Regions from separate parts of the Mycobacterium sp. E2327 genome, predicted to be linked through region 1. Evidence: riboswitches for the same ligand, from Rfam matches in the RefSeq annotation. Region 1 holds a riboswitch; each other region holds the start of a gene.
What was found. A riboswitch is a leader RNA that binds a small molecule or an ion and turns the genes downstream of it on or off. The one in region 1 is predicted to bind magnesium.
Positions count from the first base shown of each region.

Region 2: it holds a riboswitch for magnesium, as region 1 does, so the genes downstream of both, A5712_RS08340 (PE family protein) here and A5712_RS31145 (hypothetical protein) in region 1, are expected to answer to the same signal.
Region 3: it holds a riboswitch for magnesium, as region 1 does, so the genes downstream of both, A5712_RS27125 (PPE family protein) here and A5712_RS31145 (hypothetical protein) in region 1, are expected to answer to the same signal.
Region 4: it holds a riboswitch for magnesium, as region 1 does, so the genes downstream of both, A5712_RS12515 (Rv1535 family protein) here and A5712_RS31145 (hypothetical protein) in region 1, are expected to answer to the same signal.

Region 1 covers NZ_LZKE01000242.1:48,321-56,548, forward strand. The annotation lists gene A5712_RS27810 (sulfotransferase) at 1-75, shown strand, start outside; gene A5712_RS27815 (sugar phosphate isomerase/epimerase) at 83-844, shown strand; gene A5712_RS27820 (DUF1214 domain-containing protein) at 869-2,077, shown strand; gene A5712_RS27825 (acyltransferase family protein) at 2,170-4,260, shown strand; gene A5712_RS27830 (O-methyltransferase) at 4,265-4,924, opposite strand; M-box (ykoK) riboswitch at 5,036-5,207, shown strand; gene A5712_RS31145 (hypothetical protein) at 5,469-5,678, shown strand; gene A5712_RS27835 (NRAMP family divalent metal transporter) at 5,724-7,490, shown strand; gene A5712_RS27840 (NADP-dependent oxidoreductase) at 7,492-8,228, opposite strand, start outside.
Region 2 covers NZ_LZKE01000069.1:756-8,983, reverse strand. The annotation lists gene A5712_RS08355 (magnesium transporter MgtE N-terminal domain-containing protein) at 1-685, opposite strand, end outside; gene A5712_RS08350 (PPE family protein) at 733-1,935, opposite strand; gene A5712_RS08345 (PPE family protein) at 1,958-3,163, opposite strand; gene A5712_RS08340 (PE family protein) at 3,180-3,479, opposite strand; M-box (ykoK) riboswitch at 3,903-4,079, opposite strand; gene A5712_RS08335 (cell wall metabolism sensor histidine kinase WalK) at 4,265-5,794, opposite strand; gene A5712_RS08330 (response regulator transcription factor) at 5,791-6,564, opposite strand; gene A5712_RS08325 (PPE family protein) at 7,328-8,228, shown strand, end outside.
Region 3 covers NZ_LZKE01000233.1:8,270-12,950, forward strand. The annotation lists gene A5712_RS27120 (PPE family protein) at 435-1,703, shown strand; M-box (ykoK) riboswitch at 1,775-1,946, shown strand; gene A5712_RS27125 (PPE family protein) at 2,337-3,542, shown strand; partial or broken gene A5712_RS27130 (PPE family protein) at 4,506-4,681, shown strand, end outside.
Region 4 covers NZ_LZKE01000107.1:40,458-48,685, forward strand. The annotation lists gene ileS (isoleucine--tRNA ligase) at 1-1,693, opposite strand, end outside; gene A5712_RS12515 (Rv1535 family protein) at 2,036-2,266, opposite strand; M-box (ykoK) riboswitch at 2,552-2,721, opposite strand; gene A5712_RS12520 (TetR/AcrR family transcriptional regulator) at 2,816-3,457, opposite strand; gene A5712_RS12525 (nitronate monooxygenase family protein) at 3,454-4,578, opposite strand; gene A5712_RS12530 (carboxymuconolactone decarboxylase family protein) at 4,618-5,181, opposite strand; gene pks2 (type I polyketide synthase) at 6,219-8,228, shown strand, end outside.

The DNA of each region.
Region 1 (8,228 bases):
AACCTCGACGACCTGCATGCCGAGTTCGCGCCCTTCCGGGAGCGGTTCGGGGTCAGCATCGAAAAGCGGGATTGAGACTCCCGTGCGCGCGCTATCGGTCCACAACGTGACGTTCCTCGGGGCGGATACCGATGAGCTGCACCAGAATTGGACGGCCCTTGGCCTGCGACACCTCAGCATCCTCGACACCCAACTCCTCGACCCCGGCTTGGGGCGCCTGATCCGCGCCGAAGGGTACGCGGTCGAGGCGGTCTACCACCTGTTCCGCGCCGGGGCGGACCTGTCCCGGCTGATCGATGCCGCCGCCACGACGGGTGCGCGGTGCATCTACCTGCTCACCGGCGGCCGAGACGGGCTCACCTGGGAGCAGGCGGCCGAGCGGTTCTGCGGCGCGATCGAGCCGTGCGTGCAACAGGCCGGGCAGGCCGGCGTCGGCCTGGCCATCGAAAACGCGTCGAGCCTCTACGCCGACATCCATTTCGCGCACAGCCTGCGTGACACGATCACCCTCGCCGAGCTGGCGGGGCTCGGCATCTGCATCGACCTGTTTCACTGCTGGGCTGAAGCCGATCTCGCGGGCCTGCTGCGGCAGGCGCTGCCCCGCACGCAACTGATCCAGCTGAGCGATTACGTGCTGGGCGACCGGGCCCTACCCGCCCGCGCGGTACCCGGCGACGGCGTGATTCCGGTCGAATCGTTCGTGGCCCAGGCGTTGGCCGGGGGCTACCGGTTCGGTTTCGACCTGGAGTTGCTCGGCCCCCGCATCGACGCGGAGGGCAGGTTGGCGGCGGCCGGGCGGGCGTGCGCAACGGTGCGCGCGATGCTCGACGGGCTCGACGGCTGAGCAGCCGAGAAAGGAAGGGGTGCGGTGGCTTTCGGTGACGGGGCGGACGACGCGGCGCTCGACCGCGCGTGGGACGAATTCTGCGAGCGATTGAAGGCCGCCGGCAAGCAGGCGTTCAAAGACTTCAACGCGCCCTCCGGCGTGCAGCGCGCCGACGCGTTCCGCTTCCTCACCCAGAACCTGGGGCAGGCGTTCGATCTGGCCCTGGAAACCCGCGACACGCGCTATCCGGTGCTGCACGCCTTCTGCAACCCGACCAGGAAACTGGGCGGGGACTGCGCCGATTTCACCTACCAGCAGGCCTGGATCGACGGCGATTCGACCTACCGGATCACCGGAACCCGCGGCACCGCGCCCTTTTTCAACATCACCGTGCAGGGGGCCCGCCCGGACGGCCCGCACGTCTTGCACGAGCCGTTCGGCGACGTGCCGGAGGTCAACCTGCTCGGCCACCAGCTCCGAGTCGAGGCGGACGGCACCTTCGAGCTGTATATCGGCGGCCCCGAGCGCGGCCCGAATTGGCTGCCGACCACCGCGCAGTCGCGCAAGCTGTTCATCCGCCAGGGCTTCGACCGCTGGGACGAGCGTCCCGCCCGGATGCGGATCGAGCGCGTCGACATGACCTCGCCGAAGCCGCTGCCCACCCCCGACACCATGGTCGCGGCCATGCGTTGGGCGGGTGATTTCGTCACCGGGCTGATGAGCGACTGGCCCGAGTTCCCGTTCACCCACGGCGGCGTCGACGGTGAACATCCGAACCGGTTCCCTCGCCCGGACGCGTCCGACGCGGACGCCAAGCGCGGCCGGGCCGCCGCCAACATGTACTGGGAACTGGGCCCCGACGACGCCCTCATCGTCGAGTTCGACGCCCACGAGGGATTGTGGATGATCACGAACATGGGGGCCTACTTCACCAGCATGGACTTCCTCTACCGACCGGTCAGCTACACCCCGAGCCGCGCATCGGTCGACCACGACGGCAAAGTCAGACTGATTCTGGCGCACCGGGACCCGGGCCTGCACAACTGGATCGACACCCAGGGATTCGAGCGCGGGAACCTCACCTACCGGCACATGCTCGCGGGTCAGCCCGCGACGCTGACGACCCGGCTCGTCAAACACGCCGACCTCGCGCGCGCGTTACCGCCGGAAACCGCGCGTGTCACCAGCGCCGAACGCACCGCGCTGATGTGGGAGCGCTTCAACGGGATACGTAACCGATTTCCCCTCTGATGCGGCCCCGGACGCGCGTGTCTTTCCGGCTATCCGGGCTCCCGCGCAACTAGGCTGGCTGCGATCACGAGGAGGGGCAGCGACGCATCGGCATGGGCCAGGGCGCGTTAACGGCGGACACTGAACCGGGCGGGAGGAACCCCGCACCGGCGCGTTCTGCTCGTCGGCCGCGATGGGTCGCCCCGGTGCGCCGCGCCGGCCGGATCGCGATCTGGGATCAACCCGAACGGCGCAGCGGCATTCCGGCGCTGGACGGGCTTCGCGCGATCGCGGTCACGCTGGTGCTCGTCGGGCACGGCGGCATCCCCGGTGTCGCGGGCGGGTTCATCGGCGTCGACATCTTCTTCGTCCTCAGCGGATTCCTGATCACCTCGCTGCTGCTCGACGAGCTCCAGCGCACCGGCCGAATTGAGCTGACCGGCTTCTGGATTCGGCGGGCACGACGGCTGCTGCCTGCCCTGGTGCTGATGGTGCTCACCGTGGGCGCGGCCCGCGAGCTCCTGCCGAGCCAGTCGCTCACCGGATTACGCGCCGACGCGATCGCCGCGTTCCTGTGGGTGGCGAATTGGCGGTTCGTCGCCCAAAACACCGACTACTTCACCCAGGGCGCCCCGCCGTCGCCGCTGCAGCACACCTGGTCGCTTGGGGTGGAGGAGCAGTACTACTTCATCTGGCCGGTCCTGCTCATCGCGGTGACCCTGCTGTTGGCCGCGCGGGCCCGCCGGTACTTTCGGCGGGCCACCGTCGGCGGGGTGCGGTTCGCCACCTTCCTGATCGCCAGCACCGGCGCGCTCGCTTCCGCGGCCCTCGCCATCGTCCTGGCCTCCGACTCGACGAGGGACCGAATCTATTTCGGCACCGACACCCGTGCGGAGGCGTTGCTCACCGGCGCCGCCGCGGCGGCACTGCTGGTGCGGGATTGGCCGTCGATGAACCGCGGCTGGTGCCTGATCCGCAGCCGGTGGGGACGGCGGGTCGCCCGCTTCCTGCCGCTGCTCGGCGTGGCCGGGTTGGCGGCGGCGACCCACTTCGCGTCGGGCCGCGCCGGTGAGTTTCGCCACGGCCTGCTGATCGGGGTCGCGGTCGCGTCCGTCCTCGTGGTCGCCCCGGTGGCGATGGAACAGCGCGGCGCCATCGCCCGCATCCTGGCCCTGCGTCCGCTGGTGTGGCTGGGCACCATCTCCTACGGCGTGTACCTGTGGCACTGGCCGATCTTTTTGGCCCTCAGCGGTGAACGCACCGGATGGTCCGGCCTGCCGCTGTTCGGCGCGCGGTGCGCCGCCACGGTGGTGGTCGCCGCCGCGTCCTGGTGGCTGATCGAACAACCGATCCGCCGGTGGCGGCCGGCGCGGGTGCCGCTGTTGCCGCTCGCGGCGGCGACCGTGGCCAGCGCCGCCGCGGTGACGCTGTTGGTGGTCCCGGTGGGCACCGGGCCCGGCCTGCGCGAGGGCCTGCCCCCGGGGGTCTCGGCGGTGGCCGCGGTCTCGCCTTCCCCGCCGGGCGGTGGCCGCCCCGCGCCCCGCGATCCCCACCGGCCCTTCACCGTTTCGGTGTTCGGCGACTCGATCGGGTGGACCTGGATGCACTACCTGCCGCCGACGCCCGGCTTCGCGTTCCTCGACCACACCGTCATCGGCTGCAGCCTGGTGCGCGGCACGCCCTATCGGTACATCGGCCAAACCCTTGAGCAGCGGCCCGAATGCGACGGCTGGCCCATCAGGTGGTCGGCGCAGCTCGGCCAGGACCAGCCAGACGTCGCGCTGTTGATCATCGGCCGCTGGGAGACGGTCGATCGGGTCAACGAGGGGCAATGGACACATATCGGCGATCCGACCTTCGACGCTTACCTCAACGGCGAGTTGCAGCGAGCGCTGAACATCCTGAGCGCCAACGGTGTTCGTGTGGTGGTGGCGACGGTGCCGTACAGCCGGGGCGGTGAGAAGCCGGACGGCCGGCTGTATCCGGAGGACCAGCCCGACCGGGTCAACCTCTGGAATGCCATGCTGCGCAAGACGATCGCCCAGCACACCGGCGTCCAAATCCTCGACCTCAACAAGAAGCTGTGCCCGGACGGCGTTTACACGACCAAGGTCGACGGCATCAAGGTGCGCAGCGACGGCGTCCACCTCACCCCCGAAGGGGTGAAATGGCTGACGCCCTGGCTCGAGGAATCCCTGCGCTAGGCGCCTAATCGCCGGTGCGGCAGCTGATTTCCATGCTGTCGCTTTCCCGGACGAGGAAGTTGAAGCTGACGTAGCCGTTGTCCGGGTCGCGCACCCGGTCGAGGTAGGGCTGGGTGTCCGCGGCGCTGGCGTTGTCGGCGACGATCAGCGCGCCGGTCGACAGGCGCGGTTCGAGTAGCTCGATCACCGGAAGGTAGAGGTCCTTCCACCCGTCGAGCAGGACGAAATCGACCGAACCGTCGAGCTTGTCCAGCGTGGTCAGGGCGTCTCCTTCCAGAATGGTGATCACGTCGTCCAGGCCGGTCTCGGCGAACGTCTGTTTGGCCGCGGCGATCTTGCTGGCGCTGAGCTCGGTGGTCACCACCCGGCCGGTGCCGTTGTCGCGTACCGCCGCGGCCAGGTGAACCGCGGAGATTCCGAAGGACATGCCGAACTCGACGATCGTGGCCGGCCGGGTCGCCCGCACCAGCGCGTAGAGCAGGCGGCCGGATTCCGGTGTCACCGGAATGTAAAACTCGCTCATCGCGTCGGCGCGCTCCTGCGCGCTCATCGGCCGGTCGAAATCGCCGATCCTTTCCCGCAACCGCGACATTTGATTTTTCGTTTCGGTGTACATCCGGTCGAGCACCGTCGCGACCTTGGGCGCCTGCAAAGTATTAGCCATGGTTTCGAGCGTAGTCGCGACGGTCGATGGGCCCGTGGGTTAACAGAAACCAACGTAATGGTTGCGTAAAGTAATTTGACGCCCATTGGGTCGCGGTGCAAGATGGACGGGCAAGCACCTCGGTAGGTGAGGCGTCTGCACGGATACAGGCCACTGACCCCGAACGTCGAGAGACGCCCCGGGTCAGGACAGCTCTTCCCGGACCCAAGGGTTGAGCCCAAGTGGCTTCCGGAACTTTCGGATACGCCGTGCAGTGCCGAAGCTCCGACGAGAGGGGTGCGACCGGTGGTGCTCCGCCGGTCATTTCGCCTCTTCCGTTCAGGTGAATGTGACGACACCCGCGTGTGTCCCGGCCGTGAGGAGGTGAGGGCGAGATGAGTCCCGGCGACAGTCCGTATCCCAATTCCGTCTTGTCCCGATCCGGTTCCGGCATTCTCTTCGCCGCCTGATTTCCTCGGGCGACCAATACCGCTGCGCAGCAAGCGCATTGCGGGCGCCTAGGGTCATGCCAGGAGCCGATCGGACCTCCCGACAGGAGACGATCATGGCTTTTGTTGTTGCACAACGCCTTACCGGTCCGCAGCGGGGACGCGGCCGGTCGATGCTACGAATCGGCCGACTCTTGGTCGGCAAGCTGCACGCGCGCAGCACGCTGACTCCGCAGGAGCGGGCCAACCTCTATGTCTCGCGGACGCCGATCGCGGTCATCTCGGCCTCGCTGGGCGGCCATCCGCCGGACGGCAACCGGCGGTGATTCGCTAGCCCGAGCCCGAACCTGTTCGGAGATAGCGAGGATTCGATGACGTCGATCTCGACCGAGCCCCGCGGCGACCTGGGTACGTCCGAGGCGCCAAGCCAAGCCGTGCTGGATTCGGCGCACGCCGGCGACATCGTCGGCGCCTTCGGCCGCATCCACCGGGACGCCGCACACCCGGGTAGCGGTGGCCGCTGGCGGCGGCTGCGGACGCTGATGGTCATCACCGGCCCCGGGCTGATCGTGATGGTCGGGGACAACGATGCCGGCGGCGTCGCGACGTACGCGCAGGCGGGGCAGAACTACGGGATGGGGCTGCTGTGGACGCTGGCAATGCTGATCCCCGTGCTGTACGTGAACCAGGAGATGGTGCTGCGGCTGGGCGCGGTCACCCGGGTCGGCCACGCGCGGCTGATCTTCGAGCGGTTCGGCAAGTTCTGGGGCGCCTTCAGCGTCGGTGATCTGCTGATCCTCAACGCGCTGACGATCGTCACCGAATTCATCGGAGTAGCACTGGCACTCGGGTTCTTGGGCTGCCCCAAGGCGATCGCGATCCCGGCCGCCGCGGTATTGCTGTTCGCCGTGGTGGCCGGGGGCTCGTTCCGCCGCTGGGAGGGCCTGATGTTCCTGCTGATCGCGGTGAACGTGCTCATCATTCCGATGGTGTTGATGGCGCACCCCACGCTGAAAGGAACGGCGGGCGGGCTGGTGCCGCAGTTCCCGGGCGGGCTCAACTCCACCGTGCTGTTGCTCGTCGTCGCGATAGTGGGCACCACGGTCGCGCCGTGGCAGCTGTTCTTTCAGCAGTCCAATGTGGTGGACAAGCGCATCACTACCCGCTGGATCGCTTATGCCCGAGCCGATCTGATCATCGGGATCGTCGTCGTCATGGTCGGCGCGACGGCCCTGATGGCGGTGACCGCGTTCGGGTTGGCCGGCACCGGCGACGTCGGCGGCTTCACCGACGCGGGTGCGGTGGCCGCGGGCCTGGCCCGGCATCTCGGCGGGACGGTGGGCGCGCTGTTCGCGATCATCCTGCTGGACGCGTCCTTGATCGGCGCCAACGCGATCGGGCTGGCCACCACGTATGCCGTCGGTGACGCGTTGGGCAAGCGGCACTCGCTGCATTGGAAGGTCAGCGAGGCTCCGCTGTTCTACGGCGGGTACGCCGTGTTGCTGGCGGTGTCCGCCGCCGTCGCGTTCAGCCCGGACCATGTCCTGGGCCTGGTGACCCAGGGCGTGCAGGCCCTCGCGGGCGTCCTGCTGCCCTCGGCGACGGTGTTCCTGGTCCTGCTCTGCAACGACCGGGCGGTGCTCGGGCCGTGGGTAAACACGGTGCGGCAGAACATCATCGCGTGGGCCGTCGTGTGGTGTCTGGTGGTCTTGTCGCTTGCGCTGACCGCGACGACCTTCTTCCCGGGCCTGTCCACGGGCACCATCGAGGCCGGTCTCGCGGTCGGTGCCGCGATCGGGATCGTGGGCGGGGCCGTCGCGATCGTCGCTGGCCGGTGGCACCGGGACCGGCGCGACGCGGAAGCCGTTGCGGGGACGCTCGGCGGTGGCCTGGATCCCGAGGAGGTTGACGAACTCGACGACGCGCCGCTCCTCACGCGCGCCGAGCGGCGGGCGGTGCGCCGGCAGGACCGGGCGCACTGGCAGACCCCCAACCTCGCCATGCTGGACAGGCCGGTGATGTCGCCGATCCGGCGGGCCGGGCTGTTGACCCTGCGGGGCTATCTGGTCGTGGCCGTCGTGTTCGTGATCATCAAGATCGTGCAGGCCGGCATCATCGAGCCGGCCACGTCGCTGTGAGTCAACCGTTCGGCAGCAGCACGATTTTGCCACGGGTGTGCCGCTTTTCGAGTTCCTCGAAGGCGTTGGCGACGTGATCCAGCGGGTAGCTGCCGGCGACCTCGAAATCGATGGTGCCGGTGGCGATCAGGTCGGCCATCTCGGCGAGCACTTCCGGCGTCGACGCGTCCACACTGCCCTCGGTCTTGGCGCCGACCTCGCCGGCCTTCTGGAACGAGATGATGGTCTCGATCCGATCGGGCGCGACGCCGAGATCCACGGCGAGCTGGACGTAGTCGGGGCCGAACAGATCGATGAGCGCGTCGATCCCGCCGGGCGCCGCCTCTCGCAGCCGGTCGGCCAGGCCGTCGCCGTACTCGACCGGGGTGACGCCGTGGGCGCGTAGCCAGTCGGCGTTGCCGGGCCCGGCGATACCGAGCACCACCGCCTTGCGCAGGACCAAGAGCTGCACGACGAGGCTGCCGACCCCTCCCGCCGCCGCCGAAACGGCGACCGTCTCGCCCGGTTTGGGGTCGACGGCGCGAACGGCGGCGTAGGCCGTCACGCCGACCACGTACAGCGAACCCGCGACCTCCCAACTCAATTCGGGAGGCTTGCGAATTAGTTGATCAACCGGGACGGCGGTATGCGTGGCGTGGCTGGAGCGGCGGAAGCTGAACCCAAGAACTTCGTCGCCGACGGAAAACGCCGTCACTCCCGGTCCCACGGCGGTCACCACCCCGGCAAGGTCGCTGCCCT
Region 2 (8,228 bases), on a different contig from region 1:
CCTTATCGGGATCCAACTCCTCGAACACATCAGCTTCCAACTCCGGATCACTGCGCACCCGATCGAGGATCTCGCCACCCTCTGCCTTATTCGCTTCCTCGAGCAGGTCCGCGATCTCGGCGGCCTTGAACCCGCCGACGCGGCCCCAATGCCGGCGTACCACATCGGAGCGGACGTGACCGATCAGCGGTTCGAACGCCTTCCAATCCCGCGGCGCCTGCCCGCCCGATCCCTTGATCAGCCCGAAAAGCCTTGGCGGGCGTCGCGTGTCCAATCGCGTGAGTACCCATCCGGTGCCGGTGTCCTCGAGCCTGACGTCGTATGCGCGCACCAATTCCACGGCGGCCACATCGATCAGCCGGTGCCCCAGCACGTCGGCGCGCAACAGCACCTCACCGTCGCGTCGCTCGAACCCGCGGAGGTCAACCTTGTTCTTGGCCAACACAACTTGCTCTGCCGTGAATTCGTGTATGGCCTGGCTGCCGATGAACACCGACCGCCCACCGACCTCCGCCACGATCCCGGTCACCAACGGATACTGGTGGGCGCCCCGCAGCCGCACGATCACGTCCTCGACGCGGCCGACTACCTCACCGGAGCGGGCGCGCACCGGTCCGCGCAGCAACTGAGAGAGGTGGATCACCGGTAGCCCGTCGCGGGGCTTCGCCGTCTCTGATGTGCTCACTTGGCCCTCCTCGATCACTTTCTTTGATGTCCTGCGGTTCTCGGCGGCTAACCCGCCGCTGGCGGCCGCCCCAGGATGCGGGGGCGGAACCCGTATACGGGAGAACCGAATTCGTCGTCGGCCGCGTCCACGGCCCCGCCCAGCGGCATGCCGGGCACGCCCATCGGCCCCACGTCCTCCATCACCATCGGGGTGGCGCCCAGGCTCTGATACGCGCCCGCCCCCATCTGGGTCGTTGTCAGTGCGGTCGGGTTGATCGTCGCCCCGCTCGCGGCCCAGGCGGGTGGTACGGACAGGGACCCAACCAGGTTCGCCTCTCCCATCCCGGCCGCGGCCGCGCTGTGCACGCCGGCCGTCTCAGCCGCGGCTGCGCCGCCAGCCGCGTCCGCCGCACCGGTCGCCGCGTTGTCACCGCCGGTGTTCATGAAGGCGTACGCCGATGCGTTGTCGACGAATGTCGTGGGGTTGAGAATCCCATTGGTGGTGAATGCGTTGCTGATGCCCGAGGTCGAGGCGTCGGACAGGAAGCTGCCCAGCAGCGCATTGTTGGACCCGTCCAGGTCGTTCAGGAGCCCGGCAAGCCCTGTGGTGGCTTGATTAGAGCCGGGCGCGGTGATCCCGCCGAGCACCGGTATGTTCGCCAGCGCCGCCGCCACATCGGGGGTGGTCGACGCGTTGGCGGCTTGGCCAACCGCGTTAGCTTGGGAGGCCACTCCGCCGGCGTTGGTGGTGGATTGCGGTGAGCTGAACGAAGTCAATTGCGTCGCCGCGGTAGAGGCGGTGGCATAGCCGTTCATCGCGGCGGCATCTTGAGCCCACATTTCCGCGTATTGGACCTCCGTGGCCGCGATCGCCGCGGTGTTTTGACCGAAGAGGTTGGTGGCCACCAGATTCGACAGGTGCGCGCGGTTCGCCGTGATGACCGTGGGCGGCACGGTCATGGCGAACGCGGACTCGTAGGCGGCTGCGGCCGCGTTGGCTTGGATGCCTGCCTGCTCGGCCTGGGTAGCGGTGGCGCTCAGCCAGTCGAGGTACGGTCCGATCGCGGCCGTCATCAGCGTGGACGACGGGCCAAACCAACTCTCGCCGGTCAACCTCGAAACAACCGAGCCGTAATTAACAGCTGCAGAACGCATTTCAGCGGCCACCGTGTGCCAGGCCGAGGCAGCGGCCAGCATGGACGCTGATCCGGGACCCGAATACATTCTGGCCGAGTTGATCTCCGGCGGTAATGACGCGAAATCGATCATGACGCTCTCCTTCGAAATCCTGTTATCCCGCGGCAGGCGGACGTGGCATCACAACGGGCTTGAACCCGTACTTGGGAATCGCTCTGCGTAGCCGCCTGGCCGCGCCCGCCATCGGCGCCGCATACGCTCCGGGCCCACCCGCGCCGCCCGAACCGATATCGCTGAGTCCGGTGGCAGGCAACGCGGCTTCGGCAGGGGTGATCGTGGCTGCACCGGTCCAGCTGGGCGGCACGGAGACCGCGCCGACCAAATGCGCCTGGCCCATGGCGCCCGAGCCGGCGGCGCTGATGCCGGTCAGTCCCGCAGAGTCCGCCGCACTCGCGGCCGAAGCCGCGCCCGCGCCGATGTCCGCCGGCGCCGCGGTCGCCTTAGGGAATACGGAGCTGAAGCCGGCAATGTTGGTCAGGATGCTCTGTGGATTGAACGGGCCCCCGGCCATCGCTCCGTTCAGCACCGAAGTGCTCAGGAAATTGGAATTCAAGAAGGACCCGAGGGCCGAGCCGTTGCTGCCGTTCAGGACAGTGGCCAGTCCGTGGAACGGCGACGACGCATCGGAACCGGTAGCCAGCACGCCTTCCAATGCCCCCAATATCCCGCCGGGGTTGCTGGAGGCTGCCGAGGACACTATCGACTGCGCATTGCCGGCCGGTGTTTCGGCGGCTTGGGCAACGGCGTTGGCCTGGTTGGCAATTCCGTCGGAGTGAGTGGGGGACTGCGGCGCGGTAAATGGCGTCAGTTGGGCTGCGACGCCCGCTGCGCCGGCGTAACCGTTCATCGCGGCGGCATCCTGCGCCCACATTTCCGCGTACTGGGCCTCAGTGGCCGCAATCGCCGGCGTGTTTTGGCCGAAAACATTCGTCGCCACGAGTGCGGCGAGCTGGGCGCGGTTGGCCGCGACGACCGCCGGGGGAACCGTCATGGCGAATGCTGACTCGTAGGCGGTGACGGCGGCTTGGGCTTGGCTGCCCGCTTGCTCGGCCTGGGTGGCGGTGGTGCTGAGCCACTCCAGGTACGGTACGGCCGATGCAAACATCGACATCGATGACGGGCCGAACCAATCCGAGCAGGTGAGCTCCGACATCACGGAGTCGTAAGATGACGCAGCGGAACGCATTTCAGCGGCCATCGAGTTCCAGGCCGAGGCCGCGGCCAGCATGGGCCCTGACCCAGGGCCCGAATACATTCTGGCCGAATTGATTTCGGGCGGCAATGCGGCGAAGTCGATCACGATCCCCCCTAGGTATTCAACGTGCGGCGGCCGCGTTGGCCGCCTCGGTTGCGGCGTACGAGTCGGCGCTGGTCTGCATGGTGGCGACGAACATCTGGTGCATCACGGCGGCCTGGGCGCTCAGGGTTTGAAACGCCTGCGCGTGCGTGGCGAACTTTGCCGCCGTAATAACCGACACCTCGTCGGCAGCCGAGGGCACGACCCCGGTCATCGGCGCTGCTGTTGCAGCATTTTGAGCTTCCAGCGTCGAGCCGATCTGTTGCAAGCGAGTGGCGGCGGCGGCCAGCGATTCCGGCCGAGCAGTGACAAAAGCCATCGGAGTTCTCCTAGCGAATAGTCGGTAAGGCGCTGACGCGGTTCAAAGGACCCCTCGCGGATCCAAGTCGGCCCAGGTGGCGGGACGTGGTAGCTCGTTGCTTATGGGCGTGGAACTGCAAGCGGCATAGGGCATCTCCTCACGCCAAAGGCCAGGCACTGGCCAGTTGGCAACCCCGGAGGATTGATTTCCGCGCACGCCGAAGACAAACCCGCCGAGCGGTGACGCGCGGACAAAACTTGTGGGATCAGCCGATTACAGCTGCGAAAACGAGCCGGGACCGGATCGCAACGAAATGGTCGTCGACCTCGGATAAGGACTATCGTCGGGACTCATTCCGCTCTCACCTCCTCGCGGCCAGGGCATACGGGGATGCCAAACCTTGCACAGCGGGGAGAAATGCCCAGGCCAGAACACCTGAGCACGGCACCCCTCTCGTCAGAGCTTCGGCACCACACGGCGTATCCGGCCCGATAGGAGCCGGAAGCCACTTGGGCTCAACCCTTAATCCGGGAGGAGCTGTCCTGACCCTGGGCGTCTTTCGACGTTCGAGGTCAGTGGCCTGTATCCGTGCAGACGCCTCACCTAGCGAGGTGCTTGCATTGGCCATGGTGGCACTCGCGAACCGGCGAGTCAACTTTTCAGGACCACGCGTTCTAAACAGTTCACGTGCTGGACACATACGCACCGGCGCATCCGTGGGCTCCTGCGACCACCCAGTCGCATCGGCAACCCTTGGGCGATTTGCCATTCCGGCGGCGCCAAAAGCCTGCCCGATTCGTTTGCTAATCGATATCCAGCGCCGGATTTTCGATCATCGGCAGCCGCACCCGGAAAACCGTTCGGCCATTGGCGGATTCGGCGGTCACCGAGCCGTGGTGGGCCTTGACGATCGAGCTCACGATGGCCAGGCCCAGCCCGATGCCCGAGCCGTTGGACCGCGCCGCGTCGGCGCGCGCGAACCGCTCGAACAACCGGGGCAGGAGATCCGCGTCGATGCCCGGGCCGTCGTCGGCGACGGTCAGTTCGACGTAGGGCGGTTCCGTGCCGCGGCGCCGGCAGGTGATCCCGGTCGTCACCGTGACGCCCGGCGGCGTGTGCACCCGGGCGTTGCTGAGCAGGTTGCTGACCAATTGGTGGAGCCGGGCGTGGTCGCCGCGAACCCAAACCGGCTCGTCGGGAAGGTCTTTGACCCAGAAGTGGGTCGGCGCCGCGACCGCCGCGTCGTTCACGGCGTTGACCACGAGGTCCGCGAGGTCGACGTCCTGGGTCTGCAGGTCCTGGCCCTCGCCCAGGCGCGAGAGCAGCAGCATCTCGTCGACGAGCACCGCCATGCGCCGCGCCTCCGACTCGATGCGGGCCAGCGCGTATTCGGTGGTCGCCGGCAGCGCCGAGCTGTCTTGGCGGGTCAGCTCGGCATACCCCTGAATCGCCGCCAGCGGGGTGCGCAACTCGTGGCTGGCGTCGGTGATGAATTGGCGCATCCGCAAGTCGGAGTCGGCGCGATGCGCCAACGCGCTGTCCACGTTGTCCAGCAACCGGTTCAGCGTGTGCCCGACGACGCCGACCTCGTTGTCGGGGTCGGTGTCATTGGGCTGCACCCGGACGCTGATTCGGTGGTCGTCGGTCAGCGGCATGGCGGCGACTTCGGCGGCGGTGGCGGCGAGCCGGCGCAGCGGGCGAAGGGTGATCCCGACCACCCAGATGGTCAGCCCCGCCGTGATCGCAAGGGCGGCCGCGATAAGTGCCGTGGTGGTGATGTTCTTGCGGGCGATGATCTGGTTGGCCCGCGCTTGCGATACGCCGACGACCAACAGGTCGGATCCGTAGGCCCGGCTGTCGACGCGATAAGAGCCGAGGCTGCCCAGCTTCTCGGTCCGCGGCGGGGCGTCTTCGGGCCAGGGCTGGGACTCGATGGCGTGCACCGCGTCGGCCGGTGCGGGTCGCGCCTCGGCTTCGGAAAAGACCGCCGAGCCGATCACGACGCCGTCGTGCAGCACGGCTATGACGTTGCCTGGCGTTTGATCGGTGAACTCCAGCATCGCCTGCCCGATGGATTCGGTGCCCCCGCGCGTCGGACCGTGGTCGCCGTTTCGGTATCTCGTGTACGAATTGCTCAGCGCGTCAAGGGATTGGGCAACGTCGGCATCGCTCATCGCCGTCACATAGCCGCGCAGGCTCAGCACCGAGACGATGCCGACCGTTACGAGCACCACGCTGACCACGGCCAGCACGCCCAATAGCAACTGGCGGCGCAGCGAATGGGGCAGCCACCGCGAAAGGTCCCTGGATCTGGTATTCGGCTCGCCGGTCATTCGGGCGGTCGCAGCATGTACCCAACGCCGCGGACGGTATGGATCATGGGCTCCCGGCCGGAGTCGATCTTCTTCCTGAGGTACGAGATGTACAGATCCACGATGCTGGTTCGGCCGGCGAAGTCGTAATTCCAGACGCGGTCGAGGATTTCGGTGCGGCTCAGCGCGCGCCGGGGATTGCGCATGAGGAACCGCAGCAATTCGAACTCGGTTGACGAGAGCGATATCGGGGTGCCGCCGCGGGTGACCTCCCGGCTGGCGGTGTCGACATGTAGGTCGCCGATTTTCAGGGTCTCGGCCGCCGGCGGGGTCTGCTGGGTAGAGCGGCGCAGCAGGCCGCGCAGTCGCGCGACAAGCTCCTCGAGGCTGAACGGCTTGGTCATGTAGTCGTCCGCGCCCGCGGTCAGGCCGGTGACGCGGTCCATGACCGAATCGCGGGCGGTGAGGAACAGCGTGGGGGTGTAGGCGTCGGATTCGCGGATCCGCTGCAGAATCCGCAGGCCGTCCACGTCGGGAAGCATGATGTCGAGCACCAGCACGTCGGGAATGACGTTTTCGAACTTCGCGATGGCCTCGCGGCCGTTGTGGGCGATGTCGACCACCCAGCCCTCGTAATGCAGCGCCATCTTCACCAAGTTGGTCAGCGCGGGCTCGTCGTCAACCAGCAAGACACGGATCGGTGAGCCATCGGCACGGTAAATCCTGGGCAGCTGACCAAGGATGGCTTGGCGTGGGCGCTCGCTGCGTGCGTATCCCGACGTTGCGGTCATATGCTCACATCCTCCCAACTACACACCGGATTGTCACGGAATTCATAGAGTTCTCAAATAATTCGGGCCTCGCTGACTCACATTTGAGTGGACATATATGTGTTTCATATGTGTTGAATCGCCCGACTTGAGAGGAGCCGACTTCCCAAAAACACTGGAATTCGTGGCCATTGATTCACTCGGGCAGCGCATCGCACGGTCAGACTCTTCAAACCGTCGGCTCAATAAGGGCTTTCGCCCCTGGAGGTCCTCGAATTCGTTAACAAAATATTACGCAATGTTACGAATTCCCGGGGCGTGCAACCTCTTTGGTAACAAAGGGTCGGAACGGGCTGGCGCGGACCCTGCGGGGGTCAGTGGCCGGTCGTCAGCACGCCAATTCGGCGGCCACTGTGGTGATGATCAATGTCATTAAAGCCAGCGAACAACGCCGCTGTGGTGCGTTCCAATATTCGTGGGCACGGCATTTCGGTGATCACGGCATTTGTGTTGGCGGCCGCAGTCGGGCTGTTGCCAGCGGCGAATCATCAAGCGCGAGCAATTCACGAGTGTATTTGGCATGCCCGTGTTTTCGTGTGCCGCTGGCGCACCGTGGACACACCACCGGATCCCAAGCCGATTACGCCGAGAACGACGGACTCCCTTTCCGTCCACAGGGCGGCGCAACCGGCGCTTTATCAGATTTCGGTGACAGCTGTGGGGGCCGTCCGCGCGGCCGCGATGTGACCGGCTCCGCTGAAACAACCAACAGATAGGACAGACGATGGACTTTGGCGCGTTGCCGCCGGAAATCAACTCCGGCCGGATGTATCTGGGGCCGGGGCCCGGAACCCTGTTGACCGCCTCGGCGGGCTGGGAATCGCTGGCCGCCGAGCTGACCGACGCCGCCAGCGGGTATCAGTCGGTGATCGCCAGCCTCACCGACGAGTCCTGGCTGGGACCGACGTCGCTGTCGATGGCCGCCGCGGTGACGCCCTACATATCGTGGATGACGGCCACCGCCGCGCAGTGCGAGCAGTCGGCCACCCAGGCCACGGCCGCGGCGGCGGCCTTCGAGACCGCATACGCCATGACGGTGCCGCCACCGCTGATCGCGGCCAACCGCGCCGAACTGATGGCGTTGATCGCGACCAACATTTTCGGGCAGAACACGCCGGCGATCATGGCCACGGAAGCCGAGTACAGCGAGATGTGGGCGCAGGACGCCACCGCGATGTACGGCTACGCCGCCAATTCGTCTGCGGCGTCGGCATTTTCGACGTTCACCTCGCCGCCCCAGACGACCAACCCGGGCGGCGTCGCCGCGCAGGCGGGTGCCCAGGTCGGCAGTAACGCCCAGACGAGTACGGCGCAGTTGATGTCCTCGGTGCCCCAGACGCTGCAGACGCTGGCGACCCCGGGTGCGGCGTCGGGTACCGCTTTGTCGCCGGCGGCGGGCACCGCGGCGTCGCTGGGATCCACGGCGGCCACCTCCCCGCTCAGCGCGCTGTCGAGTCTGACGGGAGCGACCGGCAAAACCGCCACCAAGGGCGCCAGCACCGGCGCGAGTGCCTTGTCCGGATTGACCTCGAGCCTCACGTCGGCGTTGGGCGGGAACGGACCCGCCCTGCTCGATGTGGTCGGCCTCGGTTCCGACCTGGCCGGCCTGGGCGGCGACGGTGCCG
Region 3 (4,681 bases), on a different contig from region 1:
ATCGCCGAGCACAGTTTCCCCGCGGAAATGGGTCTTAAGAAGGGGATTTAGGTCTATCGTCGCAAGACGCCTAGAAATCAGGCGGCTTTTGCCCCACACATGGTTTCGCCGGGGGTCTCGTCCCGATTCGGGCAACCGTGGCGCACTTCCGTGAGCGCCCTGGCCACGACGGGAGGTGGGCGTACTGGCCGAATTGACCGTTAACGCATGAGAACAACGACCGTTTCTTTCCGATCCGGTCGTGGCGCGCTGGCCGCCGTTTGAATCGGCAACACCCGACATAGCTCGGCGGCCGCCTGCCCGTAGCCGGGTCGGACTATCCGCTCTTTAAAGGAGAAGTCCGATGTATTTCTTTGTAACACAACGGAAATCACAGCGCAACGCGACCATGCTGGCCGCCAAAACCGTGACGGCCGGTTAAGGGGGTGGCGGCAATGGATTTCGGAGCACTCCCACCGGAAATCAACTCCGCCCGGATGTATGCCGGGCCGGGCTCGGCGCCGATGATGGCCGCCGCGACGGCCTGGGCCGCGCTCGGTGCGGAGCTCGGTTCGACGGCGGCCTCATACGACGCGGTCATCACCGGGCTGACGAGCGAGGAGTGGATGGGGCCGGCCTCCGCCTCGATGGGCGCCGCCGCGGAGCCGTATGTCCAGTGGATGACCAGCACCGGGGGACTCTCCCAGCAGGCGTCCGCTCAGGCGGCGGCCGCGGCGGCGGCCTACGAGGCGGCGTTCGCGATGACGGTGCCCCCGGCGGAGGTGGCGGCCAACCGGGCCCTGCTCGCGGCGCTGGTTGCGACGAACTTCCTCGGGCAGAACACCCCGGCGATCGCGGCCACGGAGGCCCAGTACGGCGAGATGTGGGCCCAGGACGCGGCGGCGATGTACGGCTATGCGGGGAGCTCGGCGGCGGCCTCCACGCTGACGCCGTTCGATCCACCGATCCAGACCACCAATCCGGCCGGGCAGGCCGCCCAGGCCGCGGCGGTCAGCCAAGCCACCGGCACCGCGGCGGGCACCGGATCCCAGACGATGGACCAGCTGTTGTCCGCGATACCGACTGCGCTGCAAGGACTCTCGTCACCGGTCTCGGCCGCCGCGAATCCCGCGGCCAGCATCCCGGGGGCGGGATTCCTCGACGCCATCCTGAATTTTTTGGACGGTGCGGACGGCAACGCGATCGGGACCTTCTTGAACTCCTCGTTCGTCAACGGGTTCGTATCGGCCGGGTACGTGAGCCCCGCCATCATCGAACCGGCAGTTACGGCCGCGATGTCGGACATCAACGCGGTGGCGGTCTCCTCGACGCCCGGCGCCACCGCGCTGCCACCGATGGGCGCCGGCGCCGGGAATCCGGGATGGTTGCCGCTGTTGACGCCTGGGGCCGCCCCGGCAGGCATAGCGGGCGACCTGAGCGGAGCGATTTCGGGCGGCACGAATCAGGCGACGCTGGTCGGTCGGTTGTCCGTGCCCCAAGCCTGGACGGCGGCCGCCCAGGTGGAGAACCACGCGGGGGCGACGTTCGCCGGGGGTGGCTGGACCAACGCCGTCGGCCCGGGCGCCGGCGCGGTGCAGGCCGGCCCGGGAGCGATTCCCGGTATGCCGGGCATGCCCGCCGCCACGGCCGGAGGTGGCTACGGCCACGGCCCCCGCTACGGCTTCCGCGTGACGGTGATGCCGCGTCCGCCGGCCGCCGGGTGACAACGGGCTTGTTGCGAGCGTGTGGCAGTTGGTTTGACTGATCTACCGTCCGGGTGCCACGATGGCCTGTGCAAGCACCTCGCTAGGTGAGGCGTCTGCACGGATACAGGCCACTGACCTCGAACGTCGAAAGACGCCCAGGGTCAGGACAGCTCTTCCCGGCTTAAGGGTTGAGCCCAAGTGGCTTCCGGCTCAGATCGGATACGCCGTGTGGTGCCAAAGCTCTGACGAGAGGGGTGCGGTCTCCGGGAGTTTCAGCCCGGGCCCTTCTCCCCGGTGTGCGACATAACGGCATCCCCGTGTGCCCAGGCTGTGAGGAGGTGAGAGCGAAATGAGTCTCGACGATAGTCCGTATTCCAAATCGACCATTTCGGTTCGATCCGGCCCCGGCCCCTTTCTGACCGTCTGAACGGCTAACCCCGACAGACCTCGTACGGACGCGTCCGCCCTAGCGGACCGCGTCCGTGAATTGCGCTGAAACCAGCCACAATTGCCGGCCGGCACGGGTCACCCTCTTTCCGCGAGGAGTAGTCCGATGTCGCTTGTCTTCGCACGTCCGGCGGACTTCGCCGTAGCCACAACACAATCAGCACCCACGCCACCCGCGCGGCCCATTAGGGGAAGGGGCCAACGATGACCGCTGCACTCGATTTCGCACTGCTCCCACCGGAAGTGAACTCCGGCCGGATGTACTCCGGAGCGGGCTCGGGCCCGATGCTGGCCGCCGCGTCGGCCTGGCACGGGCTCGCCGCCGAATTGCGCTCCACCGCAATGTCTTACGGCGCGGTGCTGACGGCGCTGACCGGTGAAGAATGGCACGGCCCGGCGTCGGTGGCGATGGCCGCCGCCGCCGCTCCATACGCGGCCTGGCTGGGCACGACGGCCGAGCAGGCCGAGCAGACCGCCGCACAGGCCGAGGGCGCCGCGGCGGCCTACGAGGCCGCCTTCGCCCAGACGGTGCCGCCGCCCGTCATCGCGGCCAACCGCGCCCAGCTGATGGCGCTGATCGCCACCAACATCCTCGGTCAGAACACCCCGGCGATCGCGGCGACGGAGGCCCAGTACGCCGAAATGTGGGCCCAAGACGCGGCCGCGATGTACGGCTACGCCGCCTCGTCGGCGGTCGCCGCCCAGCTGAGCCAGTTCAGCGAGCCGCAGCAGACGACCAGCCCCGGTGGGCCTGACGCACAGTCGGCCGCGGTGGCCCAGGCCATCGCCACTCCGGCCGGGGCGCAACAGGGCACGCTGGCACAGCTGATGTCCACGCTGCCCTCCGCACTGCAGGGGCTGGCGTCGCCGGCATCGGCGCAGACGCCTGCGTCGGAGATCGTGGGCCTGTTGACGGGATCCGGGTCGGGATCCGCCACGCTGGACGGCCTTTGGGCACAGTGGGGGCCCAACGCCAACATCTGGAACACCGCCTTCTCGTCCGGGTTCTACATGCCCAGCAACACGCTGGCCCCATTCCTGGGCCTGCTGGGCCAGGGGGCCGCCGCGGGCGACGCGGCCGACGCCGCGGGCCAAGCGGTCGGCGACGCGATCGGTGCGGCGGCGGCCGGTCCTGCCGTCGAGGGCGTCGGCAATGCCGTGGCGGCCGGCGTCGGCCACGCGCCGATGATCGGCGCGCTGTCGGTGCCGCCGAGCTGGACCGCGCCCGCGCCGCTGGCCGGCCCGCTGGCCTCGTCGCTCGGCGGCACGCCCATGGTGGCACCCCCGGCCATGGCGGCCGGCATGCCCGGCATGCCGATCGGGGCCACGGGTGCGCAACCCTACGGGCGCGCCGTGCCGCAATACGGCTTCCGTCCTACCTTCGTCTCGCGGCCCCCGGCGGCCGGCTAGAGCTCACCTCACACGGGTTACTCGCGCGGATTGAGCTTTCCGCAACCTCGCGATCATGCCTCGCGGGCGCCTGTCCGGGGTGATGAGCACCGCAAATCGGCCGCATCCGGCTCACAGCAAACTTCCAGCAGCAAATCAGCGTTCCACCAGCGGCAAATGCGTACGCTAGGTGAAATTCAGGGAAGCACCAGATGACGAAAAACTATCCACTCGGCGAAGGAGTCGCTGAGGATGCCAGGGCCAAGGCGAACGCGCGCTGGCAAAGGATGCCGACGGTCCGGAGCAACGTGGCGAACGCCGACGGCGCTGTCGGCCCGACCTGGGATTAATTGAATTTCACAAGAATCACGGTGAGCGCTCGAGCCAACCCCCGCGACAAGCGCTGGCGAACTCGAGAACTATTGGCATTAAGACAGTGCATACTTGTCGAATATGTTAATTGCTTAACGGTGTGGAATAGCGGCGAATGCGGGCACATTAATTGTTGCGCCGCGTTAGCAACGATTAACGGCCGGCAGCCGCCGGTCGTCTAGCCTATTATGCGAAAAGTACGGCAAACTTCAGCCCCATTTCTGGCCGGTTGCTGGGAATCGGCTACTGATAACCTGGACAACGTCTTTTGGGGTGGCAGGCGTTAGCTGACCAGCAGCATTCTCACAGGCATATTCGAGCGGTGACACTTGTCGTTTACTTTACTATTACATCCCTGGAACGTGCCACGAATACGTTCCAATCACGATGATCGCTACATTAGGCAGCGCCGCCTGAACGCCGGGCGGACCGCCGCCGCTGACACATTGTGATTAGGAGTGTGGAACCCTGTCGTCCTCATACACGTCCAATCAATGCGTGAATTCAACAGCGGATTCCATGGATTCCATTAGAGCTGCCGCGCGGTTGCGGACGGGCCGGCAAGCCGCGCCTAACATGGCGGCCACTCGAGGGGAGCGGAGTAAATAGATGTTGGATTTCGGGGCGCTACCACCGGAGATCAACTCGGGGCGGATGTATGTCGGCGCGGGGTCGGGGCCCATGCTGGCGGCCTCGGCGGCCTGGGACGAGTTGGCGACGGAACTGCAGTCGACGGCCGCCTCGTACGGCGCGACGATCGAGAGCCTCGCCGCCGGGCCGTGGACGGG
Region 4 (8,228 bases), on a different contig from region 1:
CGCGGTTTTCGAACGGGTAATGCACCTGCGCATACGGCATCGAGCCCGAATCGAACCACACGTCGAGCACGTCGGGGATGCGCCGCATCGTGCTGCGCCCCGTGGAATCGTCGGGGTTGGGCCGAGTCAGCTCGTCGATGTAGGGCCGGTGCAAGTTGGTGGGACGCACCCCGAAGTCGCGTTCCAGCTCGTCGAGGCTGCCGTACACGTCGACCCGCGGGTAGGCCGGATCATCGGACTTCCACACCGGAATCGGCGTGCCCCAGTAGCGGTTTCGCGAGATCGACCAGTCCCGCGCGCCCTGCAGCCACTTTCCGAACTGCCCGTCCTTGACGTGTTCGGGGTACCAGGTGATCTGCTGGTTGAGTTCGACCATGCGGTCGCGGAATTCGGTGACCGCGACGAACCACGACGACACCGCCCGGTAGATCAGCGGATTGCGGCACCGCCAGCAGTGCGGGTAGGGGTGCTCGTAGGTCTCGTGGCGGACCAGCACGGCGCCGTTGGCCGCCGCCGGACCGCTGCCGTTCTTCAGGTCGCGGATGATGTGCGGATTCGCGTCAAAAACGCGCTGCCCCTGGTAATCCGGGACGCTTGCGTCGAACCGGCCCTTCGAATCGACCGGGGTGACGGGCACGATGCCGGCCGCATCACAGGTCGCCATGTCGTCCTCGCCGTAGGCCGGCGCCATGTGCACGATGCCGGTGCCGTCCTCGGTGGTCACGAAGTCTCCGGGCAGCACCCGGAATGCGTGGGGGGTGTCCATGAAATACGGGAACGGCGGAACGTAGCGCAGACCCAGCAGGTCCGCGCCCCGATAGGTACCCAGCACGTCCGGCTCTTCACCCAACTCGCGCGCGTACGCGGCCAGCCGCGCCTCCGCCAGCACGAAGCGGCGGCCGTCCGCCTCGACCGCCACATAGGTCACCTCGGGGTTCACGGCCACCGCGAGGTTCGACGGCAGCGTCCACGGTGTCGTCGTCCACACCAACAGATAGGCACCGTCGAGCTCACCCCCGGTTACCTTGAAACCGACGGTCAGGGCCGGGTCCTGGCGGCTCTGGTAGACGTCGTCGTCCATCCGCAATTCGTGGTTGGACAGCGGGGTTTCGTCGCGCCAGCAGTACGGCAGCACCCGATAGCCCTCATACGCCAGGCCCTTGTCCCACAGCTGTTTGAACGCCCAGATCACCGACTCCATGTAGCTGGGATCCAGCGTCTTGTAGTCGTTGTCGAAGTCGACCCAGCGGGCCTGGCGCGTCACGTAGGCCTGCCACTCGTCGGTGTAGCGCAGCACCGATTCGCGGCAGGCATCGTTGAACGCGGCGATTCCCATGTCGTCGATCTGGGACTTGTCGTTGATGCCTAGCTGGCGTTCGACTTCCAGTTCGGCGGGCAGCCCGTGCGTGTCCCAGCCGAACCGGCGCTCCACTTTGTAGCCGCGCATGGTGCGATACCGCGGCACGATGTCCTTGACATACCCGGTGAGCAGGTGACCGTAGTGGGGCAGCCCGTTGGCGAACGGCGGCCCGTCGTAGAACACGTACTCCGGGGCGCCGTCGCGGCGGGCGATGCTGGCGCGGAAGGTGTCGTCGCGCGCCCAGTAGTCGAGAACCTCGACTTCGAGCGCCGGAAAATCGGGCGCACCGCCGGCCAGCTTCGGGTACGCCTTGACGTCAGCGTTCTCGGTCACGATCTGTGTCGTCTCCTGTGGCCATCATGCTCAGGCCGGGGACGACGACGCGCAAGGTGCGCGAGCGCCGCGGTACCACCCCGCTTGCCGCGCTCTCACGCGACCGCTCGATGAGGGCTGTGACGGGCCTACCCGTTCGGTTCTACTGAGCCTGCCGGCCGTTCTTCCGAAGGCTCCCCGGTGATCGCCGGATCGATGCCAGTGTCTCGATTCTACTCAAACCCTGCACTCCAAGGGGTTACCTGGTCTCAGGGAAGACCTGCGACCGGGTAGCCCCTTGGAGGCGTTGTGCCGATGGTGGCGACCCACTGCGCCCGGCTCCGCCGCGCTTGTGATCGCCACTTAGGCCCGGACATCGAGCACGCCAACGCGCCACAGCGCGGCGTACACGTGACGCACGCCGATGGCCAAGAAGTGGGCGGCGCCGTCCACCAGCGGGTCGCTGATGACGATGGTCGTGCCCTCACGACGCGTGGCCTTCTTGGGCGCGGGGGCCGGGGTCGTGTCGCGCACCACGGTCAGCTTGCGGGCGGGCGCGACGGTTACGACTTCGTCGTGCAGAACTGCGGTCATGATCGTCTCCTGACGGAACTCAAACGAACGTTGACTGGACTGACGTGTCCCATCCCGTTGTGGTTCCGATCCGAGAACGCTTGGCGGGTAAGCCGATTAGCGTTGGCGACTCAACCGAGAACGTCGCGCTTCAGGTCGGATCGGGACGGAACACAGCCCGGACTTCGATCCGGACTATCGCTGGAACTCATACGTCCCTCACCTCCTCGACGTCACGACGCGTGCGGTTGCCCGCGCGATCCACGCGCACCAAAAGGAGTACAGAAACCGGCGAACCGCCGGAGAACCGCACCCCTCTCGTCAGAGCTTTGGCACTACACGACGTGTCCGATTCCTCGGAAGCCACCTGGGCTCAACCCTTAAGCCGGGAGGAGCTGTCCTGACCCGGGGCGTCTTTCGACGTTCGGGGTCAGTGGCCTGTATTCGTGTAGACGCCTCACCTAACGAGGTGCATACGCGACCGATCATGCATGACCGCCACGACACGGTCAATGTGATCTCGTCCGTGTGCCCGAATCTTTATGCAGTCATTACGCGGGCACACAGGATTTAACAAGCTGCACCGCCGCGCGGGCGTAGCCCGTCGAGCACCAGCGCCACCACAAAATCGGCCACCTGAGCAGCGGTGACGTCGTCGTCGGTGCTCAGCCGCCGTTGCGCCAGCTGGCCCACCAGCGCGGCAAGGGTGTACGCCACCATGCGCGGCGGGGCGGTGACCACCTCGCCGCGCTCCTGGGCGGCGACGATGAAGCTTTCGATGTCGTCGATGAACCGCTCGTAGATCCCGCCGAGATGTTTTTCGAAGCGCTCGCCCAGCGCGCAAGGATCCCGCAACAACAGCTTGACCGTCGCCTTGTCGGACTCGAAGAACTCCAGCGTCGCCCGCACCGCGACCCGAAGCGACTCCTCCTGCCCGGCGTTCCCGCCCGGCGCCCCCAACGCCGCAGCGACATGGGCGCGCAGCGCGCCCTCCTCGGCCGCCATCAACGCGTGGAAGAGCTCGTCCTTGGAGTCGAAGTACCAATAGACCGAGCCGTAGGCCAGACCGGCCCGCTTCGCGATGTCGGCAATCGTCGTCGCATGAAAACCCTTGCGCGCGAACACTTCTTTGGCGGCCGACATGATCTGCTCGCGCCGCTGCGACTTGTCCTCGTCGCTGACCGCGCGGCGCCGGCGGGTTGCGCTGGTCACGGACCGACCAGGCCATCGAGCCGGCCGATGGTGTCGATGAACTCCTCCACCATGTCGAGCACCACCGAGCGGACCGGGCGGACCCGGTCGAGCGAACCGACCACCTGGCCGACGAAGTACGTCGCCAGCTCACGCGCCTTGGAGTCCGGATTGGTCGCGGCCTGGTTGATGCGCACCTGAGAGCCGGTGACCAGCGCGGTCTGCAGCGGCATGCCGAGCGGATCGGGGGTGTCGGGCCGCTCCCACTCGTCGGTCCAGGCCGTGCGTAGCATCCGCGCCGGCTTCCCGGTCATCGACCGGGAGCGCACCGTGTCCGAGGAGCTCGCCGCCAAGAACTTCTCCGTGACCACGGGGACCGTCTCGGCCTCTTCGGTGGTCAGCCACACCGAGCCGCACCACACCCCTTCGGCCCCCAGCGCCAGGGCGGCGGCGACCTGGCGGCCCCGCGCGATCCCGCCGGCCGCGAGAACCGGGACCGGCGACACGGCGTCCACCACCTCGGGGACCAGCACCATGGTCGCGACCTCGCCGGTGTGGCCGCCCGCCTCGGTGCCCTGCGCGACGATCAGGTCCACGCCCGCGGCAGCGTGCCGCCGCGCGTGTTGCGTGGTGCCCGCGAGCGCGGCCACCACGACGCCCCGGTCATGGGCACGCTGGACGAGGTCGGCGGGCGGCGGCCCGAGCGCGCTGGCGATCAGGCGGATGTCGTGCTCGAACGCCACGTCGAGCAGCGGCTCGTAGCCCTTGGGCGAGATGTTCAGGCCCCCGGCCGACGCCCTCGGCTCCTCGGCGGGGACCACGACGCCGTAACGGGACAGGATGTCCTCGACGAACGCGCGGTGCTCCTCGGGCAGCAGCTCGCGCGCCTGTTTGGCGTCGATCCCGCCCTGCTCGGCACCGACGTACTTGGGCGGCAACAGCAGGTCGACGCCGTAGGGCTTGCCGCCCGTCTGCTCCTCGATCCAGGTGAGCTCGGTGCGCAGGCGCTGCGGACTGTGCGCGACGGCGCCGAGGATCCCGAACCCGCCGGCGTTGGTTACCGCGGCCACCACGTCGCGACAGTGGCTGAAGGCGCAGATCGGAAACTCAACGCCGAGCATCTCGGCGACCCTGGTTCGCATCGCCCGACGCTAAGAGTTACTGACTGATAAGTCAATCGGTTAGGGCGACCGGCCGTCCGGCGGCCAGCTGGCCACGCCCTCTTCCAAGGGGACCTGGAGGCTGCGCAGGATCGACGAAACCATTCGCCACGCCCCGATGGCGGTGGTCAGCTCGATGAGAACCGTTGTATCGCCGTGCAATTCGCGCTCGCAGGCGGCCCAGCTCTCGGCGCTCACCGCGCCGTCGCGCACCACGTCGTCGGTGGCCGCCAGCACCGCGCGCTCGGCCGGCCCGAAGCCCTCATACCCGCGCCAATCGCGCACGCCGACGAGGTCGTCGGCGCTCACGCCCAACCCCGACGCGACCCGCCAGTGCTGCGTCCACTCGTAATCGCACGCGGTGAGCCAGCCGATCCGCATGATGACCAGCTCGCGCAGCCGCGGGTCCAGGGCGCCGTGCCAGAGCATTGTGGCCAGCAAGTCGTTGATGCCGCGCGCCAGCGGCGGATGGTTGAGCAGAACCTGGAAGATGCTGAGCTCCGCCATGTAGTCGGGTACCGCGGCCTCGTCGGCGGCGGCTTTGGCCACGTCAAGCGGCAGTCGGGGGACCCGAGCTTGCCCAATAGGTGGGGTCATGGTGTGAGCACTCCGTCCACTGGTGGACACCTCGCGTTCACCGGCAATGGTAGCCAGCGGCAGCAGCCGTCGGAGGCGAACAATCATGAACGAAAAGCCCGGAGCCCCAACGCCGCAACGCGGAACCGGGCGGTGAAAACCGCGGTTCCGGCGCGAGCTGCGCCGGGGCCGCGCGCGCGAATGCCGTTGACGCCCACGTGGATACCCCGACGCCGACGGCTTCGGGCCGGCTCGCCGCGCGGGCCCGGCCCGTCCCTCGCCAGCGAATGAATTCAAAGCCGCGGGCTGCCGTGATCGGACCGTGATCGGTCCCCCTGGACGGCGCCCACGCCCTCCTCCAGCCGCCACGGTTCGGTCCCGAACCGGACACGCCAATCACGACAAAGTATGAATCTCGCCACAATTCAGTTGGGACTTAACTTGCAATCTTAAAGATTTCAGCGATTTCCCTGCGGAGTTTCGCAATAGCCCCTAGCATGGCGTGATTACGCATCCTCGATGCAGGTCATCGGTGCGCCCAATTTGGTCTCCGTCTCGACCCACGCGGGTCGGGCTGCCTCAGCCCGCCCTCGGCGCCTCGCGCTGACAACGCCCCTGGTCATGCCCGTTCGGGCTGGTAAACGCCGGACACCTTGGCGGACAGCGCCTCTGGGGGCGACGGCGGTACGCCGTTATGGCCAAATACCGTCCCAAAAGTATGCGTCTGGGCCTTCGACCAAGCCCGACGTAGACCGGCCCTGGCCAGGGCATTGTTAAATTTTTGTACGTTCGCACGATTTTTCCACGCGTGAGAAGCGAAGCCGCTACGCTGCTGATCGCGCCATGTTCTTACGGGTGGGCTTCGATCCGGGGGTCGGTGGGTTTTTTGCGCGTTGCGGCGGAGTTGCCAGCTCGCACAAAAAAATTCGACGAGATTTCTCGAAGCCCAGATAAGAGCGAGCAGCAGTGATAGGAACTTGTGGATAGGCAAGGAGAGGTGAAGGACAGTGGATAAGGCAGGCGTGACTCCGGTTGCCGTCATCGGGATGGCATGCCGGCTGCCAGGGGGTATCAACTCACCTGACCTCTTTTGGGAAGCGTTGCTCCGTGGCGACGACCTTGTCAAGGAAATTCCCGCCGAACGCTGGGACGTCGACTACTACTACGACCCCGAGCCGGGCGTCCCGGGCCGGTCGGTCTGCAAGTGGGGCTCGTTCCTGGACAACGTCGGTGACTTCGACCCCGAGTTCTTCGGCATCACCGAAAAAGAAGCCACCGCGATGGACCCCCAGCACCGGTTGCTCATGGAAACCGCGTGGGAGGCCATGGAACATGCCGGCCTCACCAAGGACACCATGGCCGAGGAAACGGGCGTTTTCGTCGGATTGAACTACGGCGACTACCAATTCGTCCACGCCGCCACCGACGCCTTTGACGGTCCCTACGGAAACCCGGGCACCATCTCCTGCATGGCCTCCGGGCGCATCGCCTACGCGCTCGGCCTGCACGGTCCCGCCGTCACCATCGACACCGCGTGCTCTTCCGGCCTGTTCGCCATCCACCAGGCCTGCCGCAGCCTCAACGACGGAGAGAGCAACCTCGCGTTCGCCGGTGGCGTGAACGTGATGATGGAGCCGCGCAGGTCCGCTTCCGCTTCGGCGGGGGGCATGCTGTCGGGCACCGGGCACTGCTTCGCGTTCGACGTCAAGGCCGACGGCTTCGTCTCCGGCGAGGGCTGCGTGGTGCTGCTGCTCAAGCGCCTGACCGACGCGCAGCGCGACGGCGACCGGATCCTCGGTGTGATCCGTGCCACGGCCGCCAACCAGGACGGCCACACCATGAACATCGCGATGCCGTCCGGCGAGGCGCAGGCGGCGGTCTACCGCACCGCGCTCGCGGCGGCCGGCGTCGACGCCAGCACCGTCGGCATGGTCGAGGCGCACGGCACGGGCACCCCGGTCGGCGACCCGATCGAATACGGCAGCCTGGCCGAGGTATACGGCATCGGCAACCCCTGCGTGCTCGGCGCCTCGAAGACGAACTTCGGGCACACCCAGGCGGCCGCGGGCGCGCTGGGGATGATGAAGGCGGTTCTCTCCGTCCAGCACGGCGTGGTTCCCAAGAACCTGCACTTCGAAAGCCTGCCCGACGAAATGGCCCGGATCGACACCGGATTGTTTGTGCCGCAAGAGAATACGCCGTGGCCGCTGAATGGCGATCAACCGCGGCGCGCGGCGGTTTCGGCGTACGGGATCTCCGGCACCAACGTGCACGCCATCGTCGAGGAAGCCCCAGAACCGTTGTCGCGCAACGGCGCCGCGACCCGGGCCGGCCGCGACGGCACGCTGCTGTTCCCGCTGTCGGCCACCTCGGACGACAGCCTGCGCGAAACCGCGGCACGGCTCGCGGACTGGGTCGAGGCCCACGCCACCGAGCTGGCGGCGCCGGACCTGGCCTACACGCTGGCCCGCAAGCGGGGGCACCGCTCCGTGCGCACCACCGTGCTGGCCAGCGACACCGCGGAGCTGCTGACGGCCCTGCGGGACGTCGCCAACGGTGACGCCCTGTTCCAGGAAGTCGTCGGCCAGGAGGAACGCGGCCCGGTCTGGGTGTTCTCCGGGCAGGGGTCGCAGTGGGCCACCATGGGCACCGACCTGCTCGCGAACGAGCCCGCCTTCGCGGCGGCCATCGCCGAGATCGAGCCGCTGATCGCCCACGAGTCCGGGTTCTCCGTGACCGAAGCGCTGACCGCGCCCGAGAAGGTCACGGGCATCGACCGGGTGCAGCCGACGATCTTCGCCATGCAGGTCGCGCTGGCGGCCACGATGAAGTCCTACGGGGTCCGGCCCGGCGCGGTGATCGGCCACTCGATGGGCGAGTCCGCGGCGGCCGTCGTCGCCGGGGCGCTGTCGCTCGAGGACGGGGTGCGGGTCATCTGCCGCCGCTCGCGACTGATGACCAAGATCGCCGGCTCGGGCGCCATGGCGTCCGTGGAACTGCCTGCCCAGCAAGTGCTTTCGGAGCTGATGGCGCGCGGCGTCAACGACGCCGTGGTG